Regions from separate parts of the Shewanella sp. KCT genome, predicted to be linked through region 4. Evidence: predicted binding sites of a transcription regulator. Region 4 holds the regulator's gene; each other region holds the start of a gene.
The links. The regulator sigma-54, encoded in region 4, starts transcription at its own class of promoters, with help from an activator protein. The targets are predictions, from matches to a motif close to GTTGGCACGNNNNTNGNNT.

Region 1 (7,515 bases), on a different contig from region 4:
TGCCCCCCGAGGTGACTCGCTTTTGCGACGAGCAGGGGCTGTCGGCCTATAGCGCAGCGGCAAAAAAACAGGCCAAAGCCGCATTGAATGGCTTTAGCCTGTTTACGCCCGCGCCCAACGACGCGGCAATTGCCATGTATCGGCCGCTCAAGTTCGCCTGAGAGGCCCAACAGCCTTAGAGTTTGGGCTGCACCGTCTTCTTCAGCCAATCGCCCAGCATCTTAGACTCGTGTCTCAGGGGCTTGTCGTTCATTACGCCAGTGGTGTGCATGAAGCTCATATCTCTGAGCTTCTCGTCACCGGCGATCACCACATTATCACCGTCGAGCACCTGGTAACTAAAGGTCATGCGTGGCGGGTAGATATCTTCGATCAGACGAATGTCGTTAGGGGTCGCGCCAAAGGTGGGGCGCACATCACCGGCCAGATCCACGTCTGTCACCACCAGCTCCAGCTTCTGATTCGGCTTAAGCGTCTTCTCGGCGGCCTTGTTGAGGTTCTTGGTCAGGGTGTCGAACACACGCTGCTCATAGCGAGACTGAATGTCACCCACCGCCTTCACATCACGGTAGCTGTCGACATCCTGCCAGGTGATCTTGACCACCCCGGCCTCTGTGACTGGATTCTCTTTGGCTTCTTCGGCGGCAAGGTTGAGTGACACCAGTGCGCCCACCAAGAGTAGAGATTGAAACTTCATATTATGCCTCCTTAATCGCCCAAGCTTGGGACACCTACTGAGTCTAGCGACTGCATTGAGTGTACAAAAGCTAACCTGAATATAGGCTTAATGCAAAATCCTGGCGAATCTTTTCGCCATCATTTACTTATTGGACAAGCGCAATTAACCCTTTTCTCCCCAGCCCACAGTTTTTGGCAGCCTTTGTATCAATTTGCTTCGAGCCTGGGGTAGACTCACAGGGCAAGCAAGGCTACTAAGGTAAATCATGCAAAATCGATCTTCTCTGCTGTTCGTCGTCATCCTCTTTTCGCTGCTGGCCGGCGCCCTCTATTGGATCACCTTAGAGGAGGAGACCCAGCCCCCCCCAGAAACCTGGTCGGCCTTCGTCTATGCCCATGGCTACAACTCGGGGCGCTACAAGAAAACCGATGACTTCGAGGATTACCAAAGCTGTAAGGCCTTCGCCACCGAGCAGGCCAAGGAGCTTGGCGATGTCTTATGGGAGTGTGGCCTCAGGTGTCGCTTCGATAACAGCCGTCAGGGCTTTCAGTGCGAGACCATGCAGAATCAGGAGTGAGTCAGCCGCCTTTCATCGCTCAGCGAGCCAATTTGATTTGTTCGTTTTTTATTCAGCTTCTGTTCAAGCTATTGCCATTAACATAGGTATCAATGAAACGGCAGCAGCACTCGGGCGGCAGCAAACACAGCCCCAGATGCCGACAACAGATTGAATTTAAGACACCGACAGGAGCTATGACAATGAGCAAGCTAACCCACACAAGATTCTCAGGTAGATTCGCCCTATTGGCCTCGCTAATCCTTGGTTTCGCCTTTATCTCGGGCGCCAACGCCAGCGAGCTTAGCGACAGCGAACGCGCCGCGGTAGAACAACACTTCCAGATTCTGGACCAGCAGCAAGAAGCGAGCGATAACCAGACGCTCGACGGCTTCCAGGCCGATCTCGACAGCCAGCTTGAGCAGGCCGAAGAGGAGTTTATGGAAGGCGCCTGCGCCGAGCATGAACTAACCTTCGATAGCGATAGCCAGGTCTGCTACTAGAGCAGGCTTAGTAAGGGCTCGCTAGAAAGGAAATAGCTGAAACAGCTGAGGGTAAGTCGCCTTCAGCTGTTTTTTCTTGGGCGAAAACTTCTTCCCCTGAGGCGTCGCCTGCCCAGAAGGCACAAAGGGCAGCTCCTCGCCAGTGCGATCTTCATAGATCTGCCCGGCGATCAGATCGTAATCCTCCACGAAGGGATAGGCATAGCCATCCTTCTCAGGCCAGGCCGGCAGCTCGGCCAAGGCATCGGGGTTAAGCAGTATCCGCTCGAACCACTCCTGCCCCAGGGAGATCAGGAAGGCGCGAAATTCGGCAAAGCCATATTCGCTGTCACACCCGGTCACTATGTAGGCGGCGCCCCACAGCGACCAGAGGTAAGATCGACGCATCTGCTGCGAGAAGAACTTATCGAAGGCCGCCAAGTCTTGGTTGTCGAGTTCGTTCAGCTTCGCCTTAAGCTCCGCCGCCAGGCTCTCCTGATCTTGCTCAGGCTTGCTGCGGGTGACTAACTGCCAAAATTCATTCTCGTTCATGCTCTTCTCATACCCAACGCGGTTTATGGTTAACGATTGCCTTCATATACTCCTGTCCTGCGTATCCTGACTCATTTTTATCAAGCGACAGGCCAAGAGGCCACATCTTACCCTAAGCCAGCCCGGCTGGCAGCAGGGCCTTTGCAATTTAGCCAAAGCAATAGACTTTTAGGTAAAGCATTAGACATTTAAGTAAAGCGTTGGACTATGTTGCGCCATTTTTCTACACTGCGGGGCAAATCATTCACCCAAGAGCCAAGATGAACCGACCAAGTCCCAGCATACTGCTACTGATCGCCCTCTATATTGTTATCGCCATCCTCGCCGGTTGGCGCGCCCTGGACAGCCAGACCCTAGATCTCTTTACCCTGGGCGTGATCCCTGTGCTCATCGGCCTCATCGCCCGCACCAGCTGGGCAAGCCTGGTGCTGAAGATCTATATCGGCATACAGACCCTGGGCTTCACGGCGCTGGGCGCCACTGCGGTGATCGCCTATCAGATCACCCCTGAGGACGTTAAGGTGGTAGTGCGCGGTCAGGAGCTGCCTATCTGGGCCATCGCCCTAGTCGTCACCGCTCTGCTGAGTTTCCAGTGGTATATGGCCTTCTCCAAGGGACTGAAACAGTATCTGCCGCAGGCGGCTCAAACCAGCGACGAGACCAAGGCTTAATCCCTCTATCGGGGAGGTTTACATCCCATCTCCTCCCCAGCCCTTATCTGGCAGGCCTTCGTGCCAATTCAGTCAAATCCAGGCCGCTTTCCTCTGTCACAGGGTTAAATTTTTACTGAATTTGACTGAAAGCACCCTTTGAGCGCATAAAACCGCTTTCATTATAGGGATGCTTGTGGCATGTTAAGTCCAGCAATTGCAAGTATCTAATGTAATTGGTATTACTAAATCTACGGAAAGAAGAGACTATCCAAATGAATAAAACTGAACTTGTTGCAAAAATAGCGGAAAGCGCTGAACTCACTAAAGCTGAAGCTGCTCGCGCCTTAAAGTCTTTCGAAGAAACGGTAGCGGAAGCGATGAAGAACGGCGAAAAAATCTCTATTGTAGGTTTTGGTTCTTTCGAGACCACTAGCCGTGCAGCACGTACAGGCCGCAACCCACAGACGGGCAAAGAAATTCAGATCCCAGCGGCTGTAGTACCTAAGTTTAAAGCCGGTAAGACGCTAAAAGACAGCGTAAACTAAATCGGTATTTAATCCGTCGAAAAAACCTCCTCCATGGAGGTTTTTTTATGCACCCTCCTAGTGCATCCTCTGCCTCATTTTTAACCAATTCGTTGCCTACTTCTGATGCAAATAAAATAAACTGTTGAAAAATAACAGATAAATATTTGGCACGCTCTTCGCTATAGCTTGTACGCGGCCTGACAATACTCATAACAACAGGCAGGGCCGCTCCCATAGACCAATAAGAAGGAATGAGTATGAAACAAGCATTGCGAACCCTAAGCCTACTCGCGGGCACCTTGATGGTTGCCCTACCGGCCAGCGCTAGCGTCACGGGCAACATAGGCGCAACCTCCAACTACTTGTGGCGCGGTGCCACACAGACGGGAGATGCGCCCGCGGTTCAAGGCGGCATAGACTTCGAACACGACAGCGGCCTCTACCTCGGAACCTGGGCGTCCAATGTGGATTTCGGCGACGACACCAGCTATGAGATCGACTTCTACGGCGGCTATGCCGGTAGCATAGGGGAAGACTTTGGTTATGACATCAGCTACCTCTACTACGCCTACCCCGACAGCGATTCGAGCATAGACTTCGGTGAAGTCACCCTGGCCCTGAGCTGGAAGTGGTTCAGCATCGGCTATTCAAAGGTGGTCAATGCCGGCAGCGACGTGGCGGCGGATCCTTTCGATGAGAAAGATCTCAGCTATATCAACGCAGGTGTCAGCTTCCCACTGTCGGAGACACTGTCTATCTCGGCCCATTATGGCTACTCCAGTGGTGATGTCGTCAACGCCTGGTTCGATACCGACAACTATGCCGACTACTCTTTGTCTCTGGATAAGGAAACCGACTTCGGTACCATCTCCTTCCTGGTCAGCGATACCGATCTCGAGGGTGACGATCCTAAAGTGGTCGTTGGCTACAGCTATAGTTTCGATTTGTGATCTAAATTTAAATGAGTTGCCACTAAATTAGCTGGCAACTCACTATTACTCTTAAAATATTTCAATTAAAAACAGATGGTTACAAAATGACCGCCCGTCTATTCGCTCACATTTTGTCTAAATCCACGACAAATACAATTGTGTTAACTCGATCAAACAAAAATCGAAAATCCCCTGCTATTTTTCTCATTAGCGCTCGCTAATGTGCTCACACCTTAGGACGCTAAACTAGCTAACGCTTTGACTCAGTTAACTTTATGTTAAAGCGGTTCAGTGCTAAGCGGCACCAAATGAGTGCACAAGCACTTTATTTGACGAGGATTTCACTATGGCTCAGTTACTCGATGTTATTCCGAACGATGCTGAAATCGAAGCGATCACAGCACCCAAAAACCCTAAGGCGGCCTGTGAGCTGCAACACAGACGCGAAGTCAAACGTCGCCTGGAAAAGTTACTCGAAGAGGCGGCACTTAAACGCGCCATGGGGGGAGATTTCTACTAACCCCAGACTCCTTAGCCTCCTTCGCGCCAACACTGCATGGGGCCAGGCTCCATGCAGACGTTTGCTCTCGACATTGAGCACGTTAAGCTTTAGATTCACTAGCCAGTTAGCACTCAAATTCAGGGCTCAAAGATTCCCCTTCTACCCAGGTTAAATTGGTGTAAGATTAAATTCAGCACATAACTTATTGATAGTCATAATTCTTCCAAGCGGTTCGTCTGCAAGAGGTCACCATGACGCTGAGTAAATCCTTACGCCTTCTCGCCCCGCTGCTCCTGCTACTTAGCGGCTGTCAGGGCGCCGAACCTCCCCAGGCCCTGGGCACACTGGAACGCGACCGGGTACTGCTGCGCGCCACCACCTCAGAGATCATCACGGCACTGCCCAAACGCGAGGGCAGCCAGGTCACCGAAGGCGAGTTGCTGCTACAGTTCGACACCCGCAAACAAACCGCCCGCGTCGCAAGCGCCCGGGCCCAGTGGCAGAAGGCCCAGGCCTATCTGCTTAGATTAACCAATGGCGAGCGCCCCGAGGATATCGCCAGCGCCCAGGCTAATCTGGAGCGCGCCACCGCCGCCATGGTGCAGGCGGAAAAGACCTACAGGCGCATCGACAAGCTCAAGCGGCAGAACCTGGTGAGTCAGCAGGATCTGGATCAGGCCGTTGCCAGCCGGGATCAGACCATAGCCGAACACAACGCCGCCAATGAGGCCTTGAGCAAGCTGATTGTCGGCGTGCGCCAGGAAGATATTCAGCAGGCCCAGGCCGCCCTGGATGCCGCCGCGGCCGAGCTGGATCTGGCGCGGCAACTGCTGGATGACCTCAGCATCACGGCAACCCGCAGCGGCCGCCTCGACAGCCTGCCCTTTAACCTGGGGGAGCGGGTGCCCGCCAACGCCGTGGTGGTGGCGATTCAGGCCGACCAGGCCGCCTATGCCCGGGTCTATATTCCCGCCCCAGCTATGTCCAAGCTCACCATAGGAATGCAGCTAAAAGTCCATGTCGACGGTCAGGAGCAGCCCTTCAGCGGCACACTGCGCTGGCTAAGTAAGGAGCCGGCCTTCACTCCCTATTATGCCTTGAATCAGCAGGACAGGTCTCGCCTCGTCTATCTGGCGGAGTTCGATCTCGACGACTCGGCCCAGCGCCTGCCCACGGGGATCCCCGCCCAGGTGGAGCTACCCTGATGCAGCCAAATGCGGATCTGGCCATAGATGCCCGCGGCGTCGATAAGCAGTTTGGCGATCTCTTGGCGGTGGCCGAGCTGGATCTACAGGTGCAGAAGGGCCACATCTACGGCTTTCTCGGCCCCAATGGCTGCGGCAAGTCCACCACAATACGCATGCTCACCGGCCTTCTGACCCCTACCCGAGGCGAGATCTCCGTGCTCGGCATGGCCATCCCCCAGCAGGCCGAGACACTCAGGCGACGCATCGGTTACATGACCCAGAAATTCTCCCTCTACGAAGACCTGAGCGTCAGGGAGAACCTGCAATTTATCGCCGACATCTATGGCCTGGGTGCCAGGGAGAGCAAACGCAAGATAGATGAGCTGATCGATACCTATCATCTCGACGCCCAGCGCCAACAGCTAGCGGGCACCCTTAGCGGCGGGCAGAAGCAGCGCCTGGGGCTGGCCTGCGCCTGTATCAACGAACCCGAGCTGCTGTTTCTCGACGAACCCACCTCGGCGGTGGATCCCCAGAACCGACGCGACTTCTGGGAACAGCTGTTCGATCTCTCCGAGCGCGGCACCAGCATACTGGTCACCACCCATTACATGGATGAGGCGCAGCGCTGCCACCAGCTGGCGATCATGGAAAGCGGCCACATTCGCGCCAAGGGCAACCCTCAGGCGCTACTCGAGGCGATGCCGCTGCATGTCATAGAGATAGCCGGCCACAGTCTGCGCCAGCTAAAGTCACACCTGAGCCAGTTCAGCGAGATCCCCTCCGCCGCTCAACTCGGCGACCGTCTGCGAGTCCTAGTCGATAAGCAGATAGCAGATCCCATCCCCTGGCTGCTGGAGAAGAGTCGCACCATGACAGGGCGAGAAAAATCTGAACCGCTGAGCACAAATCAACTAAAGCCAAGCCAATTAAGCCTGGTCTCGCCCAACCTGGAAGATCTCTTCGTATCCGTCACAGGTAAGGGACTCAAGGCATCTCGGGAGGCTGAAGATGTTACTAGCTAGCCTGAGACGGATAAAATCGATCACCACCAAGGAGATCCGCCAGCTCAAGCGGGATCGCATCACTTTCGGCATGGTGGTGATGATCCCCCTGATCCAGCTGTTGCTCTTTGGCTATGCCATCAATACCGATGTGCGTAACGTGCCTGTGGTGGTGGTGGATCAGAGCCACTCCGCCGCCGGGCGCTGGATCGTCGAGGCCGTCAAGGCGACTCAGGTGGTTAGCATAGAGCAGCACTACGCCAGTGCCGAGGAGGCCGAGGCCGCCATCACCCGCGACGAGGTACGCGCGGCGCTAATATTGCCCCCCAACCTTACCGAGAAACTGGCCAACGGCGAAACGCTGGGCCAATGGGTGGTCGACGGTTCAGATACTATGGTGGCCTCGGCCATCAGCCAACTGAGAAACATGCCGCTGGATCA
Region 2 (7,515 bases), on a different contig from region 4:
ACAGGCCAAGGTACACTGCACTGAAGAATGGCAGGATTATCAGCCAGCTCCCATTCCACTGGAAGAGCTGCTGGAATATTGGATTCAAGACCTGCACGATGACGGCGTATTAGTGGGTATCGACTGGGTCGCCGAGCAGGAATGCCTGGAGCTCGACCCTATCACACTGGCCAAGAGCCTGGTCGACATAGAGCAAGAGTAAGCCCTGAGGTTGCGCTGTAATATGCGCTTAAGCCAGTTAGCAGACAGGGGATAGCCCTTGTCTGCAAGCCTGCCCCTGGTCGACATCCCCTTCGACAGACGCCACACCTGCTGGTTCTGTGCCGAGCCCTGTGCTCATCAGTTTGACTATCACGCCTTGGGCCATTGCCCTCACCCCTCGTTAGCGGTTCCCGCCTGTAAAGAATGCCTGCAGATCGCCGAAAAGGCCCCGCTCAGCTCCATCTGGGACTGCCACAGCGCAGTTAAAGACGAGTTAATGCGCCGCTACGCTAAACACTTGGCCATAGGCGAAAACTGGACCCAAGAGGAGCTCGAAGAGTCGTACTTTAGCTGTAAGGTGTTCGAAGGCTTTAAGAAGAGCGCCTGGTTTATGTATCAAGTCGCCAAAGCGCGGGTGAGCGTTGCGCCCTGGCCCCTCAGCCTCAAGGGGATCCCACTCGACGTCGCAGGTTTTGGCGGCGGTTTTGAGTTCGATGGCGTGCAATTTTCCTCTGTGGCCAAGGCAGTCGAACATTACGCCAAGATGCTGGGGTTGGATAAGGCCTTCCTGCATCAATTGCTGGCTGCCGTCGGCCGCGACCGTTTCGGTTACGCGGTGCGCATCGCCAGGATCAATATCGTCTCCACCGCCGTGGTCAAACGTCAGGTACTGCGAGATATCCTTGCCGAGCAGGCACTCGACCATGATTCGTTAGACAATAGCTAGTCGTTAGCTAATTGTTGGCTAATAGTACTGAAAGTCTTACGTTTAATTTACCTGCTCGGGCAACTGAGTACGTAGACGCTCCTGCACCACATCCACCAGCAGATCCGGCTGGAATTTTGAGATAAAGCGATCGCATCCTACCTTCTCCACCATGGCATTGTTAAAGCTGCCACTCAGTGAGGTGTTGAGGGTAATAAAGAGATTGGCCATACGCTTGTCGTTGCGCACCTCATAGGTGAGGCGATAGCCGTCCATCTCGGGCATCTCGGCGTCGGTGATCAGCATGAGTATCTCTTGGTTGATATCGCGGCCCTCATCGCACCAGCGCTTCAACAGCTTAAGCGCCTGCAGGCCATCGGAGGTCTCGATCACCTCGATACCCAGGGGCGCTAGCGTGTCTTTCACCTGACGGCGAGCCGTGGCCGAGTCATCGGCGATCAAGATCTTGCGCCCTATCATCTTGCCCACCAAGGCCTCATCCAACACCCCATCTGATATGGCGATATCATAGTGAACGATTTCCGCCAGCACCTTCTCCACATCGATAATGGAGACCAGGCGCGTCGCACCATCCACCTCCACCTTAGTGATGGCGGTCAGATAGTTGTGACTGCCGGTGCTCTTTGGCGGCGGCATGATGTCGCTCCAGGTCATATTGATGATATGGTCGACCTTGCCCACCATAAAGCCCTGCACGCTGCGGTTATATTCGGTGATGATAAGGTTAGCTTCCTGATCGCTATTCATGGGCTGAAAGCCGATAGCGGCGCGAAGATCGATGACGGGGATCGAGGTGCCACGAATGTTGGCGACCCCCTTTATGCTAGGATGGCTACCGGGCAAGGCGCTCAGTTTAGGCAGCTTGACCACCTCTTTGACCTTAAACACATTGATCGCAAAAAGCTGCGTCGCATTGATACGAAACAGCAGCAGCTCGAGACGGTTTTCGCCAACCAACTGGGTACGCTGATCGACACTCTCTAGCACTTTAGCCATACAATTCTCACTACGTCATGATGTGATGGACGCGATACGCCATTAATTATAGCCATGATCCCCGGATTTCGAGCCAACATCAAGACCCAGAGATCACAGCTTTAACATTTAGCCATTATTCAGGGCAACGGGTGCCACCGGCACGATGCGAGAGCCATTCTTCACCACTATATCCATGATTTTTAAATGTAACTCTTCCGATGCCAACTGGAAGGTGGGAAAACTCTTAGTGCCGATATAGGCCAGCACATTAACCTGTAGACCATGGAGACCGAAGCCCTTAAAGGTGACCCTGAGGGGCTCTTTGAGCACCAGCTCATGCTCTTCGAGCATGGCTTTAATCTCGGCGACAATCGCCTTGAGCTGCTCCGAGGTGGTCACTGCATAATCGAGGCGAATATCCGCCTTGAAACGGATCTTCTCGCGCTGGGAGATGTTTTCGATCTCCATCTCCACTAACTTGGCGTTGGGCACATGAATAAGCGTCCTGTCCAGGGTGCGGATCTGAGTGCAGCGCAGGCCAATCTCCTCGACCGTGCCGCTGATACTACCAAATTTACATAGGTTGCCTACCTTAATCGGCGCCGCCGAATAGAGGGTAATTGTGCCGATAAAGTTCTCAATCGACTGCTTGGAGGCGAGCGCGATGGCGATGCCCCCTATGCCCATACCGGCGATGATGGCGCTGGCGTTAAAGCCCAGGTGTTCTAGCCATAACAGCACCGCCATGATCACGAAGATCACCCGCAGGAAATTAGTCAGCGGCCTGAGCAGGGAGGCGGCCTGATCTTTACCCTGCTCTTTCCAGCGTTTCTTCAGGCCCTGCTGGAAGATCCCCATGGCGCTCCAGCCAAACCAGATGATGGCCGACACCAACAGAAAGCCGGTATCTATCATCTCAATTGCCGCCGGTGAGATGCTGCTGTGAGACACCCAGGCTCTGACCAATAGCACGGCCGCCAGCAAACGCAGTGGCCCGGCGACGATATAGGCCAGCTCCTCTTTAAGCTCATATTGGGTTAGCAAGATCACGCGCTTGATGATCCAGGTAATGGGCACCATCACCAGAAATGCGGTGATCAGATACGCCAGCAGCAGGCTCCATTCCCACAGGTTGACATTAAACCAGCGTCCGTCGGGGATATGATTAACAAACCATTCTGCCACAGGCCCATAGCCCAGATTTTGATAGAGCTGAGGCACCTTGGCCACGGTGGCATTAGAGACTTTCCAAATAGTGCCGCCTTCACTGGGCACCCGCTGTAGATAGAGGGCTATCTGATCGCTTTGCAGCGCTACCCGACCAAAGAGATCCCGATAGGCGGGAAGCTGATCGTTATCCTGCCCAAGTGGAGTATCGTTAAGCTGTCCCAGGTCGAGCCAGAGATTACGCTCTATGATCAGCTGCAGCTGCTTGGCATATTCGGCTCCTTTCTTTGCCGACATCCCCTCGGGCAGGTAGCGCAGATCCAGATATTCTGCCGCCTTCTCATAATCCTGCTCATAAGCCGCCGCCATAAAGCCTTCTACCGTGCCCCTAGGGGTATCACGCTGCAGGATATCCTTGTAATCATAGTGCTCAACCGAGCGCACAAATTGGCTCTGGCTGCTATCGGCGGTAGCATCACTTAAGGCTCCTACCAGACTATTTGGCGCCGCGCTCCAGGCGCTGCCGACAAACAAGCTCATCACCAACATAAACTGCCAAACAACAAAGCGCATCCCAGTCCCCTTAATTGTTAACAAGCGCCTAGAAATATTAGCATTTATTCCTAAATTGCACAGTAGAAAGCTAAGCAGGAATGGGCCTTTTCATCGCCATGGGCGAGCTAAAAGCGACAGAATTGATTAAATATTGACAAGTTCGCATCCAAGCTTATAATGCCTACCTTCTGCAGTACCCTGCTGTTAGTTTTTCTGCCTACAAGTTTTGCATCGCTAGACTCTAAGTCATTACATAGTCATCGCTTCAACAACTCGCAGTTATCTCGTCACACTATTGTCATTTATTAATGATTTACTGTGTCCAATCCGGTGAAAAGCCCCCATTTAGGGCCCAAGTAACGGCTTTCTCGAGGCAGATCACTTGATTATTTAAATTAGGCTGGGTAGTCTCAGGAAGGATTTAATTCATCTTTCGCAACAGCTAAGGATCTATTATTTGTTAAATTTTTACTGCCACAAGGCAGTCACAGTAATAAGGAGTATGGCCTATGTCGTACAAAGTTAACGGTCATGAGATCACGGTAAACTTCCCGGTGGACTCAATTTCAGTCAACAAATCATCTATCGCTTTTACCGATAGTCTTGGAAAAAACAAACAAACATTTGCTAAGCGCACCGACGCCCTGCAATTTATGAAATGGTTGCTCTCAAGCAACAAATAACCCCCACGCTATTCGATACACCTCCTCTCACACGTATCGAAGGTTGCCCAGGCAACAAGTAGGATTGACCCCATTCGTCAACGACTCAGCAGGTAACATTTGGCTCAGGTTGTACCCCTTTCACAGGTACCGACCTGGCCAAATGACATTTATCTCTCTAGCTCACCGAATTTTCGCCTATACCTTGGCAGCATAGATTGATTACCCAGCAGGCCCCCTTGGTGTAGATAGAGCACGGGCACATCTAACCCCTGTTGCCAGAGATGCTTGAGGCAGAGCCAGCCAAGAGGATCGTAGAGTAGCTCAAACGCTATTCCCGTCGACTTGAGTTCATGCCACATCTGATAAAACTCAGGATACAGCTTGCCAAAGTGATAACGCTTGGCTGACGGGACAATCTGGGGATGCAGCGCTGCATCCTGCTCAAGCTCTAAAAATTGCGTCCTAAGATAATCATCGCCCCCCACCACGGCGCAGGTCATGACGTTAATGCTGGGATCTAGGGTTAAGAACTGTTTTTGCAGATAGAGTGCGGTGGTGCCTGTGCCCGATGGCAGAAACACCACTAGCTCACTAATATGCTCTGCACTTTTCCAACTAACAATCTCCTCGGCAAGCTGGGCCACGCCTGGCTCGGCAAAGGCGCAGCGCCCCCCTTCTGGCACAAACAGCTGCTCATCGCTGCCCGTCAACACCCTTTGCCTTATATAAGCTTCGCTATCCAATCCATCTCGATCCGTCTTTCTTGAGAGATCTATGATGTTGGCGCCGTTGTCTAACGCGGCGAGGTAGTTGCCGCAGGGGTGCTCCGTCAGATAACCGGGGAGATGGTCCACGTAGAAATCCAGCTGCCACCCCTTGAGCTTAGCCAGGGCCGAAAGCGAATAGAGGGAGTTGGCCTGAGGCGAGCCATAGCCAATCAGTTGCCTCACAGAGGGAAAGTCGTTCTCGAGAAAATAGGCGAACTTGCGCGCCTTATTACCGGAAAACTCAGGATGCAGCAGATCGTCGCGCTTCACATAGACCTGGTGCTCCCCAAGGTAGACGCTCTCTACGGGCGTGTGGCTAAGCTTCATATTATCGAGCCTGAATGAAATGACGCGCCAGAGTGTACACCCTTTAACGGCAAATGCGTAATTTGACCGACTTTTGGCATATTATGTCAACACCCCAGAATCATACCAACACAATAATCAATAAAAACATACAGATATAATATGGCATGGTTTTCGCTTATCCCTTGGTAGATCCAATTTAAGGCCTATGTCTTAACAACGATAAAAGCACTACAACAAGGAGCTCTTCATGGCACTACTGCGCTTACTCTTTAATATTGCATGGTTTATTTTAGGCGGCTTCGTGATGGGGCTGGCCTGGTGGCTCGCGGGCCTGCTCTGCTTCATCAGCATCATAGGTATCCCCTTCGGCCGCGCCTGTTTCGTTATCGGTGAGATGGCCTTCTGGCCCTTTGGTCAGCAAAACGTCAATCGCCGCGCGCTGCAAGGGGTCGATGATATCGGTACTGGCCCGCTCGGCATGGTAGGTAACATAGTCTGGTTCCTGCTATTTGGGATCTGGCTCGCCATCGGCCATATCACCCACGCGCTGGCCTGTTTCATCACCATCATAGGGATCCCTTTTGGTATTCAGCATCTGAAACTGGCGCTGCTGAGTCTGACCCCTATAGGTCAAACGATCACGGCCAAGGCTTAAGAGCCTTAAAGGCTTGATTTAGGGGCTGGAGGGGAGTTCGCGAACGTCGACAGCAGAAGCGAATCAGGATTACTACGGGACGGCGAACTAGAGGCTTTGCAGGTAATCTTTGAGGATCTGCTCGACTTGGATACGGGCCAGGCCGGCGTTATAGATCTCTCTCCACCTGCGCCCCTCAGGGGTGTTTCTAAAGGCGATATAGAGCTGTTTCGACTCCAGCAACTGCTTGTTAAATTGCAGCCTGCTCTTGAGTTCGGTCAAGTGTGGCTGCTCGATGAGAAACTGATAGACATAGAGATCCATGACGGCGCCCTGCACCCGGCCGGTAGCCACCTTGCGGATATTGTGTTCATCTGAGCTCACAAGCTCTACCGGCTGAGCACCAATGGCAATCATCTCATCGAGCGCCTGGGTATTTACATAGTCTCTGACCACGCCCAAGGTGTAGGCATTGAGATCCTGCACCCTCGACCAGGTAATGGGGTGCTGGCTCTGCTCCAAGATCCCCAGAGGACTCTGTCCCATGGAGTCGGAGAAGATGAATTTATCGGTTGGGTGATGATATTCGGGGAAATAGCCCTGATAGCCAGAATCGTCCCGGGTCACCACTCGCACTGTGCGACTCCAGGGGAAATAGTCCACCTGAAGCTCATGACCCATGGCGGCAAGTGCGGCTCTGGCCACCACCACACAGGCGCCGCCCTCCTTGAGAGTTGGCCCCGAATAGGGTGGCCAATTTAATGAGGACAGCTTGAGGGTCTCGGCCTTCGGGGCCGAAGCAACACACAACAAGGTAACGATGAAGATGGAAACAAGCAGAAAATGGAAGCGTCGTAGCGCCCCTGGCCATAGCTTTACTGGCATTAGCGGTGCTGGCAATAGCGGCGTAGAGAGCAAGGCCTGCCTATTAGCGTTATTTATGCTTAAGTTAAAGCCGCCTGGTCTAATCAACACCCTACCCCCAAGTCACTGTTTTGCCACACTCCATCGCGTCATGAATGTCCTTTTGTTACACATTTTCACTGGCATGGATAAACAAGATGATGCAATACAAGTATAGGAGAGAAGGTCAAATGAGGTATTTATGCTGAGAAAAACCTTGATCACCGTCATCGGCGGCGCACTTTGCCTACTCGGGTTGGCACTGGTTATCTTGCCAGGCCCGGCCTGGTTACTGCTGCCCATAGGACTTGCAGTATTAAGCCTGGAGTACCACTGGGCCAGAGGCTGGCTAAAGAAGAGCCAGAAACAGATGACCCGCAGCGCCGCCTGGCTAGACGCCAAGGTGCGCGATTGGCGTTACAGCCGCTAATACGCGGCTTATATGCTCCAATAGGGCTTATTTCCCACCAATGTTGGCTTGGGCGCTAAGGCGTCTTATGCCAATAAAGAGTGGCAAGCCAACAAAAAGTTAAGCCAGCACAAAGAGTTAAGCCAGCACAAAGAGTTAGGCTAGCACTAAGAGCTCAGGCCCGCTGCTCTTGTGGGTAA
Region 3 (7,515 bases), on a different contig from region 4:
CAATCTGAGAAAACAGCTGATCCAGCTCGCTCATCTTAGTCTGGGTGGTCTGCGCCTGGCTCAGCGCCGTCTGGCCGATACGCAGCTCACGGGCGGCATATTCGTTATAGATACGTTTGACGTCGGTAATATAGGTACCGGCGCCATAGAAGCTGTTGCCCAGACGCTGGGACTCCAGGCTAGACTGCTCCGCCACCTGACGGTGGTAGCCCTGAGTATTGGCATTGGTAATGTTGTTACTGGTCACCGCCAGCTGTGACTGAGAGGCAAGCACGCCGGTACGGGCGATATTCAGCAGATCCATCGACATTATGCTTTACCTCTTATTGCACCTGTTGCTAACTGAGCACTCATCGCTTATCACTCTCCACTTGTCACTTGCCAATGGCGGCGCCAAGCTGTTTGTTTACCGTCTGGGTTACTGTCTGAGTTACCGTCTGCATCACCTTGATCACCTTGTCGGCGTAATCTGGGTCTGTGGCATAACCGGCATCTTGCAAGCCACGGATGAAATCGGCGGGATTAGCGGCCTTGTCCATCGCATCCTGATAACGCTCGCCTTCGGAGATGAAAGAGACGAAATCGTCAAAACTTTGTTTGATATCCTGATACACCCTGAAATCGGCTCGTTGCTTCACCGCAACCCCATGTTCAAACTCCAGAGTGCTCACGCCGGCGCGCTCACCATCCCAGCGGCGATCGGCCTTGATGTTAAACAGGTTATTGCTAGGCTGACCATCGGCTCGGCGCACCATCTTCTGTCCCCAACCTGTCTCGAGTGCCGACTGGGCAATCAATACCTCTGGGCTGGTGCCCAAGGCCTTAGCCGCCTGCTCTGCATGGGGATAGACCGCCTTGACGAATGCCTCACGGCTCTCGAAACCCTTATTAGCCAAAGCTATTGGCGCCTGAGACGGCAAGACCTTGCCGCTCACTAGCTCATCAAATATCCGCGGCAAGGGCTTATCACCGCTCGATACCTTGCTTTGAACTTCTGCTTGAGCCAGAGATTGTCTATCAACTTGTTGCCCGCTGTTGGCAACCGGACTCACTATGCCGCCCCGCAGCACAGAAGCCGGCCTCATCTGGCTGGTCTGCGGCGAGAGCTGCTGCACCATGAGATCTGCAAGGCCCAGCATCCCCTTATCCGACAGGTTGACCGACATCTGCTGGTCATGCATCTGCTCATAAAATTTGGTGTACTGACTGTTCATGGGGCTGTCTGACTCAAACACCGCATTGGCATCGCGCATGCTTTTCATCAACATCTGCACGAAGATGCCCTCAAACTGCTGCGCCACCTCTTTGAGTGCCGCCTTGTCATCTTTTTGCGCCTTGGCACGTAGGGAGTCCAGACCCCCTATGTCCAAGAAATGCGATGCGTTTGACAGCTTATCCATGTTCTATCCCGATGCGTCTGCGACGATGATTAGTCGTCTGCGACAAAATTTAGATGATGATAAGCTCACCATGCAAAGCACCTGCCACCTTTAACGCTTCTAAGATGGCTAACACGTCAGATGGCGCGGCACCGACCAGATTCACCGCCCGCACCAGCTCATCGAGGGTAGTGCCGGGGTTAAACAGGAACATGCGATTATCCGCTTCAGACACATCTATGGTGCTGTCGCTGGTGACCACGGTATCGCCCCCCGCCAAGGGATTAGGCTGAGACACCTGGGTCGCCTCGGCGATAGTTACCGTCAGGCCGCCATGGGTCACCGCCGCCGGCAGCAGACGCACATCTTTGCCCACCACTATGGTGCCGGTACGAGAATTGACGATCACCTTGGCCGACTCGGACGCTGGCTCCACCTCGATATTTTCCAAGGTCGCCAGGAAAGAGACGCGCTGGGACACATCTCGCGGCGCACTCACCTGCACCGAGGCCGCATCCAGTGGACGGGCCATGCCAGGGCCAAGAAGATCGTTGATGGCATCGGCGAGACGTTTCGCCGTCGAAAAATCGGCGCGGCGCAGGTTAAAGGTTAGATGATCGCCGGTAGAAAATGGCGTCGCCACGGTGCGCTCGACGATGGCGCCGTTAGGGATACGACCCACGGTAGGCGTATTTTGAATCACCTTAGAGCCATCGAGTCCTTCGGCGCTAAAGCCACTAACCACCATGCTGCCCTGGGCAATGGCATACACGTTACCGTCGACCCCCTTGAGGAAGGTCTGCAGCAAAGTGCCACCGCGCAGGCTCTTGGCCTCACCCAGGCTAGAGACGGTGACATCAAGCGTCTGACCCGGCTTGATAAAGGCGGGCATGTCGGCACTCACCGCCACCACGGCGACGTTCTTGATCTTAGGGCGGAAGTTATCGGGCAGATTGATGCCGAAGTTTTTGAGCATTGTCTTAAAAGTCTGCTCGGTATAACGTGTCTTCTCGCCGGTGCCCGGCAAGCCGACCACCAGACCATAGCCGATCAGCTGGTTGCTACGTACCCCTTGTACGTTGGCGATATCTTTGATGCGCTGAGCCGAGCTGACGCTTGAAAACACCATCAGGGCACAGGCCAATATTAATTTCATCTTCATGGCATCGCTCCTTAGAAGGGCCACCAGTCGCTCATAAAGAACTGGCTTAACCAACCCACTTTCTGCGCGTCGGCAAAGGTACCTGTACCGCTGTACTGAATACGGGCATTGGCCACACGCTGAGAGTCTATGGTGTTGTCGGGACGGATATCTTGCGAGCGCACTATGCCGGTCAGCCTGACAAACTCATCGCCGTTATTGATGGTGATCCACTTCTCACCGCGGATCACCAGGTTACCGTTATTCAGCACCTGCATCACATTGGCCGAGATGCTACCCGACAGGCTGTTGCTCTGATCGGCATCCGACTCACGCTTAGTGTTCATGCTGTCTTTGTAGCGCAGGTCGATGGGCGAGCCGCTAATGGTGACGTTGCCACCACCGGCATAGATGGGATCCAGCGTCAAATCTGAACCCTTCTTCAACTCGTTGTTGGCGCTCTTCTTCGCCTTAGTCGACTCTTGCAGGATCACGGTAATGATATCGCCGACCTTAAGCGCCTTGATGTCCGAATAGAGACTAGAGGCCTGGCTATCCTGATACATGGAGCCCGTGGCGGCGATCTTAGTCGGCGGCGCCTCGGGATAAACTGGTGCATAGTAAGGGTCATCGGCGATCGGCTTTTGGTTGGTTGAGGCACAGCCCACCAACGCCAGCGCAACCACTAGGACAGATGACTTAGCCATAACAAACTTAGTCATATCAAACCTCTACAAATTCTGATTGACGTAAGAGAGCATCTGGTCGACGGCCGAGATCACCTTAGAGTTCATCTCGTAGATGCGCTGACTCTCGATCAGGTTCACCAGCTCCTCGGTCACGTTAACGTTAGAAGTTTCCAGCGCACCCTGACGAATGGCGCCCATGCCATCCAGAGAGGCGGTGCCCTGAATAGGCGTGCCACTGGCACCGGTTTCCAGATACAGATTCTGCCCCATAGGGTCCAGGCCGCTCGGGTTGATAAAGTCTGACATGCTCAGCTGACCAACCACCTGGTTTTCCGCCGCGCCTGGGGTCTTCACCGACACCTCCCCTTCGGCAGAGACGGTAATACTGGTGGCATCATCCGGGATGGTGATCGCCGGTTGCAGCACATAGCCAGAACCTGGGGTCACTATCTGCCCAGTATCGTCCAAGGTAAATTGACCATTTCGGGTATAGGCGGTTGTGCCGTCTGGCAGCTGCACCTCGAAGAAACCCGGGCCTTCGATCATCAGATCCAGTGAGTTGTCTGTGGTCAGCATATTGCCTTGGGTGAACATCTTCTGGGTCGCCACCACCTTGGTACCCGCACCTATGTTCAGGCCGTTGGGTAGCTTAGTATTAGAGGCGCTGATCCCCCCCGCCTGGTTGACGGTTTGATAGAGCAAGTCTTCGAAAACGGCCCGGCTCTTCTTGTATCCAACTGTGCTCGCGTTCGCCACATTATTGGAGATCACCGAGATATCTGTTTGCTGGGCATCTAAGCCAGTCTTACTAATCCATAACGCCGGATGCATAATCTATCTCCTAACTAATGCGCATTAATGACGAAGAGGCTTGATCCATCTCTTCGGCGGTTTTCATCATCTTGACCTGCATCTCAAACTGACGCTGCAGATCGATTAAAGAGACCATCTCGTCGACAGCGTTGACATTGCTACCTTCGATGGCGCCACTCTCCACGGCAACATTGGGATCGGCCGGAGCGTTAACGCCAGACATTTGACGGAACAGACCATCCTCGCCACGCATCAGGTTTTGATTACCAGGGTTAACCAATTTGATACGGCCGACCTCCTCGATCACCTCAGCGGTTGAACCGAGCGGTCTGACCGAGATGGTGCCATCTTGGGCAATCTCGACCTTTTCGATAGGAAGGGGTAATACGATGGGACCGGCATCGCCCATAACAGGGTTGCCTCTGTCGTTACGCAGCAGGCCTGAAGTATCGAAACTCAGGCTGCCAGAGCGAGTGTAGGCCTCACCGCCATCGACGGCCTGCACGGCAATCCAACCGTCACCTTTCACCGCGATATCGAGATCCCGTCCCGTGGTCTTTATGGGACCGGCGGCAAAGTTGGCCGACGGGTTCTCTGTCATCGAAAACACCCGTGTCGGCAACCCTTCGCCAAAGGCCTGCATAGATCTGGCCTGTTCCAGATCCGACTTAAAGCCGTCGGTATTGGCATTGGCAAGGTTGTTGGCACGCACTGCCAGCGAATGCATATTCTGCTTGGCGCCACTCATGGCGACATAGAGTAATTTATCCACTTGCTGCTCCGTCAATGTTTCAACTAAAACTGTCTAATAACAGAACGAAGCAAACATCATGCCAAGCAATGGATTTGGTTAAGCAGGCGAAATCAAGCAGATAGAAATGAAGCTAAGAAAGGAAAGGAGAAGCGGCAAGAGAAGCGGAAATGTGTTGCCGCCAGGGCAACACATTTCACGAATTCCACTAAGCGGCTGCTTAACGGATCTGCAGTACTGTCTGCTGCAGGGTATTGTTCACTTCCAAGGTGCGCGAGTTCGCCTGGAAGTTCCGCTGGGCCGAAATAAGGTCCACCAGCTCAGTAGTCAGGTCGACATTCGACTGTTCCAGGGCCGATGAGCGAATGCTACCGAAGGTGCCGCTGTTGGCCTCACCCGCCAGTGCCGGGCCCGAGTCCAGGCTCTCCTTCCAGGAGGTGTTACCCACTTGAGTCAACCCCTGCTCGTTGGAGAAGCGCGCCAGGGCAACGCGCGCCAGCGGCACGGTCGAGCCATTACTGTAGCTGGCGTTAATCAAGCCATCGGCGCCCACTTCCACGTTGGTCAGACGACCAACCGTAGTACCGTCCTGGCTCAGCTCGGTCACCTCGAATGGCGAGGCATATTGCGTCGGGCTGTTAAAGTTCAGCGTAAGTGTCTGGGTGCCGTCTGTACCAGGCCCCAAGACATTTGCGCCGCTCACGCCCAACTGCTCAGTGGTTATAACGGCAGGATCGCTACCTGTGTAGGCACCGGTATCGTTAAACGAGAGCACAGAGCCTTTCCAGCCGCTGGCATTAACCGCACTGCCACTAGAGTCGGCCACGCCATCACCCGTGGTATCACGGCCATAGGTGCCCGCGGCGCCCGCCAGGTCCACTTGCTTGCCGTCTACCGCATAGAAGGCCACCCAGTTACTGGTGCCTGTGTAAGCCGCCTCGGGTGGACGCACGAAATAGGTGGTCAGAATATGTGGCTCACCCAGTGAGTCGTACATGGTGACCGAAGTCGAGTTGTTATAGGTATCGGGGTCATTCGGATTAAAGTTCGCCGGATCCAGCGTGCCCTCACCCGCGTTGAGGTTCATCTGAATGCCGATATTGTCTGTCTTCTGTGGGCTACCGGCAGTGTCAGGGATCTTCACAGGCTGCGTAGTTGTCAGACTCACAGAGGTCGAATTACCATCTTTGTCCACCGGGAAGGTCTGCAGGTAGTTGCCTGCTGAGTTCACCAGGTAACTGTCGGCATCGACCTTAAAGGCACCGGCGCGGGTGTAGGAGAGATCCTGCGAGCCCACTTCCGATGAAGTCACGAAGAAACCGCCGCCATTGATCGCCATATCCAGCGCGTTGCTGGTAAATTGCAGACTGCCCTGCTGGAATTGCTGCGCCACCTGAGCCGTGGTAACACCGCCACCGACAGTGGTCTTGCTGTTGGCAAAGATAGAGCTGGCATACACGTCGGCGAACTCGGCGCGCGACTCTTTAAAGCCTGTGGTGTTAACGTTAGCGATGTTATTCGCCGTGGTATTGAGATCTTTTTGCGCCGCCGCGATACCACTCAATGCAATGTTAAATGACATAAATCACCTCACTAAAAATTTGTTATCTGTTCTGGACCTAACTGCCCTAACGCTCTGCTTTGTCTAGGTTTCAGACACGGCCAGAACATCACCGAGTTTGATACCGCCTATGCCTCTCAAGTTGAGAATTGCGCCGGTACTTGCCGTTCCCAGCGAAACACTCGTCACGTGAGCGTAGGTCGATACGGCTAAATCTTCACTCTTACCATCTACCTTGCCCGATGCCTTAATGGAATAGTTACCACTGGCAACGGGTTCCCCATCCTTATCCAGTCCATCCCAGGAGACATCTATATTGCCGCCATCGCTACCATCGACGGTGAAGGTCTTCACCAGCTGGCCTTTCTCGTCTTCGATTCGCACGGTTATCGACTCGATGGGCTCAGGGGTACTGATCACCCCTTTGAGCACGGGATCTTCCGCCGAAATATGCCCGGTATCCGATGGGATCAACACCTTCTGCCCCACTAGCCCCGAGGCCTGCAACGCCTGGCTGGAGGTCATCACGGTATTGAGGTTAACTATCTCCTCGTTGAGCTTGGTGATGCCATCAACGGTAGAGAAAGACGCCATCTGGGCGATCATCTGATCGTTGTCCACCGGCTTAAAAGGATCCTGCATCGACAGCTGCTGACTGAGCAGAGAGAAGAAATCCTCCTGGGTCAGCTCCTGACTCTTGGCCTCAGGGATCGAGGACTCCTCTTGCAGACGCATGCTGTCGAGAAACGGATTTCCCGTGGTCTGGGTGGTTGCCTGACTGCTCGACGCCTGAGGCGTCACCGACTTGGCGCTCTGGGTCGAACTGGTTTGCGCAACCTGAGTATTTAACGGATTAACTAGGCTCACGACTTACCCCCTAGGAATTGCCAATGCGTAAGGTTTGCTGAAGCATAGATTTTGCCGCGTCGGCAACCTGTACGTTCATCTGGTAGGAACGAGAGGCCGAGATCATGTTGGCCATCTCCTCCATCACATTGACATTTGGCTTATAAATAAACCCATCGGCATCCGCTAACGGATGATCGGGTGAATACTCTTTCTGTAACGGCTTATCGCTCTCGACGATACCGGCCACCTTTACCGCCTGGCTGGTATTCTGCTGATGACTAGCCTTGGCCAGCTCGGCCTCGAAAACTGGGTGACGGGCGCGATAGGTCTTA
Region 4 (7,515 bases):
AAAGACCGGGCAGATCGTCGGCCTGTTGGGGCCAAACGGCGCCGGCAAGACCACTACCTTTTACATGGTCGTCGGCCTGGTACAGAGCGACAAGGGCCGCATCTTTATCGACGATGACGACCTGACGCTAGACCCCATGCACCTACGCGCCCGCAAAGGCATAGGCTACCTGCCTCAGGAAGCCAGTATCTTCCGTAAGCTCTCGGTGCGGGACAACATCATGGCCGTGCTCCAGACCCGCAGCGATCTTAATAACGATGGCCGCGAAGAGGAGCTGGAACACCTGCTGGAAGAGTTTCATATTACCCATATCCGTGACAGCCACGGCATGGCGCTCTCGGGCGGTGAACGTCGCCGGGTGGAGATCGCCAGAGCGCTGGCCGCCAACCCTAAGTTTATTCTTCTCGACGAGCCGTTCGCCGGGGTCGATCCCATCTCGGTAATCGACATCAAGAAGATCATTGAGCAGCTCAAGAATCGCGGCCTGGGGGTGTTGATCACCGACCATAACGTGCGCGAAACATTAGATGTCTGTGAGAAAGCCTATATCGTCAGCCATGGTAATCTGATCGCCGAGGGCACACCCGCCGAAATCTTAGACAACCAGCAAGTACGAGCAGTGTACTTAGGTGAACAATTCAAGCTATAGTTAATCTTATAATGGGGCCACAGAGGAAAAACCACGCGTTAATTGTGGCCTTAGGAACTATCCGATATATTTGTCCGGCACATATAGCCAGAGCTTTCTCATTTTATAATTAGAAACAAGGGAATAGCAGTACGATGAAAGCGTCACTTCAGCTCAAAATGGGTCAGCATCTCACCATGACGCCCCAGCTACAGCAGGCCATACGTCTGTTGCAGTTGTCGTCATTAGAGTTGCAGCAGGAGATCCAGCAGGCATTAGAATCCAACCCGCTACTGGAGTTGGATGAAGAGCAGGAGAGCGCCAGCATCGAGCTGCAAGACGATAGCGTCAGCGACAGCTTCGACAGCAAGTACGACGACAAGATAGAGCTGGATTCGAGCCAGGATAACTCAGGGGTCGAGACCTCAGATGCCCTGACTCAAGACTCTATGCCTGACGAGCTGCCGGTGGATACCACCTGGGATGAGGTCTACACCGCCTCGCCAAACTCAAGCTCGGGCGCCATGCGCGACGACGACATGCCTTTTCAGGGCGAGACCAGCGAAGGTCTGTATGAACACCTGGAATGGCAGAAGAACCTGACCCCTTTTTCCGATAACGACCTGGCCATCGCTACCGCCATCATCGACGCTATCGACGAGCGCGGTTACCTCACCCAGACCTGTGAAGATATTCTCGAGGCCATGGGCGACCCTGAGATCGAACTCGACGAGGTCGAGGCGGTGCTCAAACGGGTACAACACTTCGACCCTATTGGCGTGGCGGCCCGCGACCTCAGCGAATGTCTGACGATCCAGCTGGCCCAATACAGTGACGACACGCCGCACATCGCTAACGCCCGCATGCTGATCAAGGAACACCTGGATCTCATCGCCGGACGCGACTTCCGCCTGCTGATGCGCAAGACCAAGCTCAAGGAAGATGAGCTGAGGGATGCCATCGCCCTGATCCAGACCCTGAATCCCCGTCCAGGGCTCGCCATCACCGCCAGCCGCGACGAGTACGTGATCCCAGATGTGACCGTCACCAAGAAGAAGGGACGCTGGGTAGTCGAGCTCAACCCAGACAGCATGCCCAAGATCAACGTCAACCAACAGTATGCCGCCATGGCCCGCAGCACTAAGAGTCAGGCGGACGGCCAGTTTATTCGCGGTCACCTGCAGGAAGCCAAATGGTTCCTCAAGAGCCTGGAGAGTCGCAACGAGACCCTGCTCAAGGTGACCAACTGTATCGTCGACTTCCAGCAAGGTTTCTTCGAATTTGGCGAAGAGGCGATGAAGCCCATGGTACTGAACGACATCGCCGAGGCGGTGGAGATGCATGAATCCACCATCTCACGTGTGACCACGCAAAAATATATGCATACCCCGAGAGGGATCTTCGAGCTTAAATATTTCTTCTCCAGTCACGTCGGTACCGACGATGGCGGAGAGTGCTCTTCAACAGCAATACGTGCCTTCATCAAGAAGCTGGTTGCTGCGGAAAACCAGAAAAAGCCATTGAGCGACAGCAAGATGGCTCAACTCTTGGCCGAACAGGGTATTAAGGTGGCTAGACGCACCATTGCCAAGTATCGCGAGGCAATGCTTATACCGCCCTCGAATCAGCGCAAGAGCTTATAAAACAAACCTGGAAACTGGAGGACTATCTTTATGCAAATAAACCTGACTGGGCACCATATCGAGATCACCCAATCTCTACGAAGCTACATCGAAGAGAAATTCACAAAGCTTGAACGTCATTTCGATCAGATCAATAATGTGCACGTTGTATTAAATGTCGAAAAGTTGCAACAGAAGGTTGAGGCAAAGTTACATCTCCGTGGCGGAGAAGTGTTCGCAACATCCGAACATGCGGACATGTATGCCGCGATAGACTCCCTGATTGACAAACTCGATCGTCAGGTCATTAAACACAAAGAGAAGCTTACTAAACATTAACGATGGAACTGAGTACCATCCTGCGGCCGGAGTGCACCACCTGCGCCACTCCGGGCAGTAAGAAAAAGGTACTGGAGCTTATCAGCGACTTAGCCGCTGTCCAGTACCCCACCCTCTCCTCTCAAGAAATATTTGAAAGCCTTCTGGCTCGAGAGAAAATGGGCAGCACAGGTATAGGCAATGGTATCGCGATTCCTCACGGACGGCTGACTAACATAGATCAACCCGTGGCCGTACTGGTGAAATGTGCTGAACCAATCGCATTCGATGCCATTGACAATCAGCCCGTCGATATCCTTTTTGCGTTATTGGTGCCCGCAGATCAATGCGAGCAACATCTTAGCACCCTGGCCGCTATGGCCGAGAAGCTCAATGATAAGGCGATCATGAAGCAGCTAAGAAAGACCCAAGACGAATCCGAACTCTATCAGGTGATCACCCAATGAAATTGGTTTTGGTATCCGGACGCTCAGGATCGGGAAAATCCGTCGCACTCAGGGTCCTAGAAGATCTAGGCTACTACTGTGTCGACAATCTGCCCTTGCAGATGATGGAGTCCCTGCTGGAGCAGCTCAAGGGACGCAGCGATCTCGTGGCCATCAGCGTCGATGTACGCAACATGCCCAGCGAAGAGATCCAGCTGGAAAAGCAGCTGGCCAAGCTCCCCAAAGATACCGAAATCTTAAGCTTCTTCCTGAACTCCAGCGACAATGTACTGCTCAAGCGCTATAGCGAGACCCGCAGACTACACCCGCTGTCACGCTCTAAGGTCTCCCTCAAGGAGGCAATTCAGCTCGAGGGCAAGCTGCTCGACCCCATCGCCAAACTCGTGGATCACTATATCGACACCTCTAACCTCAACATCTATGAGTTGAGCGACAAGGTACGTGAGATCCTGCTGGGCACGGTCGACAAGGAGCTGGTGATCAACTTCGAGTCCTTCGGCTTTAAATATGGCATGCCGACCGAAGCCGACTTCATGTTTGACGTGCGCTTCCTGCCCAATCCCCATTGGGAACCTGAGCTAAGGCCTCTGACCGGCCTGGATGAGCCTGTGCAGCAGTTTCTGAGTCAGCAGCCCCTGGTCAACAAGTTCATCTGGCAGATCGAAAACCTGCTGGAAACCTGGTTACCACACCTGGAGCGCAACAACCGCAGCTACCTCACCATCGCCATCGGCTGCACCGGCGGCCAGCACAGATCAGTCTATGTGACCGACCAGCTCGCCAAGCTGTTCAACAAGGGCAAGCATAAGGTTCAGGCGCGCCACCGAGAGCTAAAGCATGACTAAGTTGGCTCGCGAGCTGACCATCTGCAACAAGTTGGGCCTGCACGCCAGAGCGGCGACCAAGCTGGCGGTGCTCGCCGCCAAGTTCGACGCCGAGGTCACCCTGATCCAGGGCGATAAACAGGCCTCCGCCGCCAGCGTACTCGGCCTCCTGATGCTCGAAACCGGCATGGGTAAAACCATCACCATCACCAGCGAAGGCAAAGATGCCCAGGCAGCCCTGGATGCCATCAGCGCCCTTATTGACGCCAAATTCGATGAGGCCGTATAATCGGCTCGCTTTGCGGTGCCCGCTTAATTTCGTCCTATACTTATCATAGACTTACAAGCCTACCACCCAAGCCGTTCAATCAACTGCCAAAGGAGGAGCTATGCCGATCGAAGTGTTAGATAGTGAAACCACAGATCAACGCCTTAATCAGCTCACTCAAGCCTTAGGCAGCGGCATGTTTGTCCATGTGCGCAGCATGCTGCACGACATGGCCGCCTCTGATATCGCCTTCATCCTGGAATCTTCGCCGCCGCGCACCCGTCAGGTGCTCTGGCAACTGATCGATCAGCAGCACACGGGAGAGATCCTCGACGAACTGGGCGAAGAGCTCAAAGATACCCTGATCACCCAGATGAGTCCCGAGCGCGTCGCCAAGGCGGCCGAAGGCATGGACACTGACGATCTGGCCTACATACTGCGTAGCCTGCCCGACAGCGTCTTCAATCAGGTGTTGCAGTCGATGACGGCGCAAGACAGGGCCAGGGTAGAGCAAGCCCTCTCCTACCCGGAAGACACCGCCGGCAGTATCATGAATACGGACACGGTCACCGTGCGCCCCGATGTCACCATAGATGTGATCTTGCGTTACCTGAGGATCCGCGGCGAGCTGCCCGATGCCACCGATACCCTCTATGTGGTGGATAAGCGCGACAGCCTGCTTGGCGGCGTGCGCATTACCGATCTGCTGACCTGCGACCCCAACGCCTCGGTGCGGGAGATCATGAACGACGATCTCGAAGGGATCCCCGTGGGCATGGATGACGGCGAAGTCGCCCAGCTGTTCGAGCGTCACGACTGGGTCTCGGCCCCCGTGGTCGAAGAGGAGAGCAACCGTCTGCTGGGGCGTATCACCATCGATGATATTGTCGACGTGATCCGTGAAGACGCCGAACACTCCATGATGGGGATGGCGGGGATGGACGATGACACAGATACCTTCGGCCCTGTGGTCAAGAGTACCCTGAGGCGCTCCCTCTGGCTGACCATCAATCTGTTTGCGGCCCTGCTGGCCGCCTCGGTCAGCAACATGTTCGAGAACACCCTGGAGCAGTTTGCCACCATCGCCATCTTGATGACCATAGTGCCCAGTATGGGCGGCGTCGCCGGCAACCAGACCCTGGCGCTGGTGATCCGCGGTATCGCCCTGGGACAGATAGGCCAGAGTAACTCCCGCTGGCTGATCGGCAAGGAGCTGGCGATCGGCTTTCTCAACGGCCTGCTCTGGTCCTTGCTGGTGTTTGCCGCCGTCTGGCTGTGGAAGGGCGACATCGCCCTGGGCGGACTAATCGGCGGCGCCATGCTGATCAACATGACGGTGGCCGGTCTGGCCGGCGCCTGTATCCCACTGCTGCTGAAGAAGTTTAACGTCGATCCCGCGCTGGCCGGTGGCATGGTGCTGACTACAGTCACTGATGTGATCGGCCTATTCGCCTTCCTCGGCCTGGCGACCCTGTTCCTGCTAAATTGATCAGTAAGCGCATCCCAACGCCCAATCGGATGCGCTTGAATTTCAATGTTATCGACATCTTTTTCACGCTAGGATAGGTAGAGTCACTCGGCCAGAGAACTGCCATGCAAAATACTCAAATACTCATCATAGAAGATAATGCCGATGTCGCCGGTGTCCTGGGAGACTATCTCGAATCCCAAGGAGCTCAGGTAGATTATGCCAGCAATGGCGAGCTCGGCCTGCGCCTCGCCACCGAAGGGCACTTCGACGCCATAGTACTGGATCTCATGCTGCCCAAGATGGACGGCTACACCGTGGCCAAAGCCCTACGTCAGCAGGGCTCCAGCGTGCCCATATTGATGCTGACGGCGCTGGACGACAAACAAGATCTGTTGCAAGGCTTTCATAGTGGCGCCGACGACTACCTGACCAAGCCCTTCGATCTCGATGAGCTGCATGTGCGCCTGCTGGCGTTGATCAAGCGTCAGCTCGGGCGTGTCGCCCAGGGCTGTCAGCAGTGCGGGCCGCTCACCCTCAACATCGCCGAGCATACCGCCTATCGCGATGGCAAGAAGCTACAGCTGACTCCAAGCTGCTATCAGATCCTCCACCTGCTGATCTCCCGCGCGCCCAACGTGGTGAAGCGAGAGGAGATAGTGCAGCACCTGTGGGGGGAAGAACCGCCCAACAGCGACATCTTGCGCAGCCATATGTACCAGCTGAGAAATCAGGTGGATAAACCCTTCGACACCCCCATCATACTCACCGTGCCTAAGATAGGCTTCCGGTTAGACGTGAATCAATAGAGGCCCTACAGGTGCAAAAAACCGCCAAGAGTCTGACTCGCAAGCTAAGTTTCTACTTCGGGGGGATCGCCCTCTTGGTGGCCGCCATTCTCTACCTGCTCAGTATCGTTATCCTCTACTGGGTCGAAGATGAACTCAACCGTCGCACCCTGGAGCAGATAGCGCCTAGCGCCCAAACGGCGTTCCAGCAGGGCGCCGAATCGCCGCTGGTGTTGAGCACCACTATCGTGGCCTATAACGATGCAGCCAGCTTACCCGATGAATATCAGGGCATTGCCGACCTGCCCGTCGGTTTTCTCGATGAACTGCACGACACCTTCAAGGAAGATATCTTCATCTTTCGCGGCCAATATGGCGAGGGCGAGGCGACACATCCCCTGATTCTGGTGATGGACGCCGAGCAGGTAGAATTGAGCCGCAACGAGTGGAACAATATCAGCCTGGTGATCCTGGCCGTCACCCTGATGCTGTTTGCCCTGTTCGGCTTTGCCATCACACTGCTCACCCGCAGGCTAATCGCGCCCATTCGCGCCATCAGCGAGCAGCTCGAGGATTCGGAGGGCGACCAGAGCTTTCGCGTCTCCAAGGATGCCACCCAGGAATTTCATGCCCTCACCGCCAGCCTCAACCATTATCAGCAGCAGATCGCCCAGCTGATCCGCCGGGAACAAGCCTTCTCCCGCTACGCCAGCCATGAACTGAGAACCCCGCTGACCATTATTCAGGGCGCCAGCCGTCTAATGGAACAGGAGGGCAAACCTGAGTTTATGCAACGACAGCGAAGCCGTATCACCAAGGCCGCCAGCAATATGCAGCACATCATAGACGCGCTGCTAAGCCTGGTGAAACAGGAAAAGGGGTTGAGCTCCCCCGACCTCAGGCCGCTACAGGAGAAAGAGCTGAGACAGATCCTTGCCGAGGTCGAGCCGCTGGCGAGCCAGAAACAGATCCAATTAAGCCTCACCCTAGATGCCACGCCTCAGATAGCCCCCAGTGAGGCGGTGCTGCGCATGTTACTGATCAACTTGCTCAATAACGCCATCAATGCCAGCGACAGCGGCCACATCGACATCAGTGTCGATGACGAGGGGATCTCGGTGAAAGATCAGGG

Region 1: a site for sigma-54 is predicted at 3,613-3,631, ahead of AYI87_RS04465 (TorF family putative porin). Genes of this name have one in related genera too.
Region 2: a site for sigma-54 is predicted at 5,528-5,546, ahead of AYI87_RS14125 (YccF domain-containing protein). Genes of this name have one in related genera too.
Region 3: a site for sigma-54 is predicted at 4,842-4,860, ahead of flgF (flagellar basal-body rod protein FlgF). Genes of this name have one in related genera too.

Annotation. Positions count from the first base shown of each region.
Region 1 is NZ_LVDJ01000002.1:372,907-380,421, forward strand. It holds gene AYI87_RS04430 (bifunctional diguanylate cyclase/phosphodiesterase) at 1-161, shown strand, start outside; gene AYI87_RS04435 (DUF3016 domain-containing protein) at 176-697, opposite strand; gene AYI87_RS04440 (hypothetical protein) at 945-1,256, shown strand; gene AYI87_RS04445 (hypothetical protein) at 1,439-1,738, shown strand; gene AYI87_RS04450 (DUF4240 domain-containing protein) at 1,760-2,269, opposite strand; gene AYI87_RS04455 (hypothetical protein) at 2,530-2,940, shown strand; gene AYI87_RS04460 (HU family DNA-binding protein) at 3,195-3,467, shown strand; gene AYI87_RS04465 (TorF family putative porin) at 3,707-4,399, shown strand; gene AYI87_RS21180 (hypothetical protein) at 4,728-4,901, shown strand; gene AYI87_RS04470 (HlyD family secretion protein) at 5,135-6,088, shown strand; gene AYI87_RS04475 (ABC transporter ATP-binding protein) at 6,088-7,095, shown strand; gene AYI87_RS04480 (ABC transporter permease) at 7,082-7,515, shown strand, end outside.
Region 2 is NZ_LVDJ01000009.1:181,049-188,563, reverse strand. It holds gene AYI87_RS14155 (DUF2750 domain-containing protein) at 1-202, shown strand, start outside; gene AYI87_RS14150 (hypothetical protein) at 260-928, shown strand; gene AYI87_RS14145 (chemotaxis protein CheV) at 971-1,924, opposite strand; gene AYI87_RS14140 (mechanosensitive ion channel family protein) at 2,033-3,646, opposite strand; gene AYI87_RS14135 (hypothetical protein) at 4,138-4,311, shown strand; gene AYI87_RS14130 (1-aminocyclopropane-1-carboxylate deaminase/D-cysteine desulfhydrase) at 4,461-5,387, opposite strand; gene AYI87_RS14125 (YccF domain-containing protein) at 5,617-6,024, shown strand; gene AYI87_RS14120 (substrate-binding periplasmic protein) at 6,112-6,888, opposite strand; gene AYI87_RS14115 (PGPGW domain-containing protein) at 7,109-7,336, shown strand; gene AYI87_RS14110 (DUF6508 domain-containing protein) at 7,472-7,515, opposite strand, start outside.
Region 3 is NZ_LVDJ01000017.1:32,236-39,750, reverse strand. It holds gene flgK (flagellar hook-associated protein FlgK) at 1-310, opposite strand, end outside; gene flgJ (flagellar assembly peptidoglycan hydrolase FlgJ) at 375-1,400, opposite strand; gene AYI87_RS18785 (flagellar basal body P-ring protein FlgI) at 1,450-2,541, opposite strand; gene flgH (flagellar basal body L-ring protein FlgH) at 2,553-3,227, opposite strand; gene flgG (flagellar basal-body rod protein FlgG) at 3,252-4,040, opposite strand; gene flgF (flagellar basal-body rod protein FlgF) at 4,051-4,794, opposite strand; gene flgE (flagellar hook protein FlgE) at 4,994-6,355, opposite strand; gene flgD (flagellar hook assembly protein FlgD) at 6,419-7,201, opposite strand; gene flgC (flagellar basal body rod protein FlgC) at 7,212-7,515, opposite strand, start outside.
Region 4 is NZ_LVDJ01000008.1:156,697-164,211, reverse strand. It holds gene lptB (LPS export ABC transporter ATP-binding protein) at 1-649, shown strand, start outside; gene AYI87_RS13105 (RNA polymerase factor sigma-54) at 784-2,271, shown strand; gene hpf (ribosome hibernation promoting factor) at 2,302-2,589, shown strand; gene ptsN (PTS IIA-like nitrogen regulatory protein PtsN) at 2,592-3,035, shown strand; gene rapZ (RNase adapter RapZ) at 3,032-3,880, shown strand; gene AYI87_RS13085 (HPr family phosphocarrier protein) at 3,873-4,148, shown strand; gene mgtE (magnesium transporter) at 4,249-5,616, shown strand; gene AYI87_RS13075 (response regulator transcription factor) at 5,721-6,404, shown strand; gene AYI87_RS13070 (sensor histidine kinase) at 6,416-7,515, shown strand, end outside.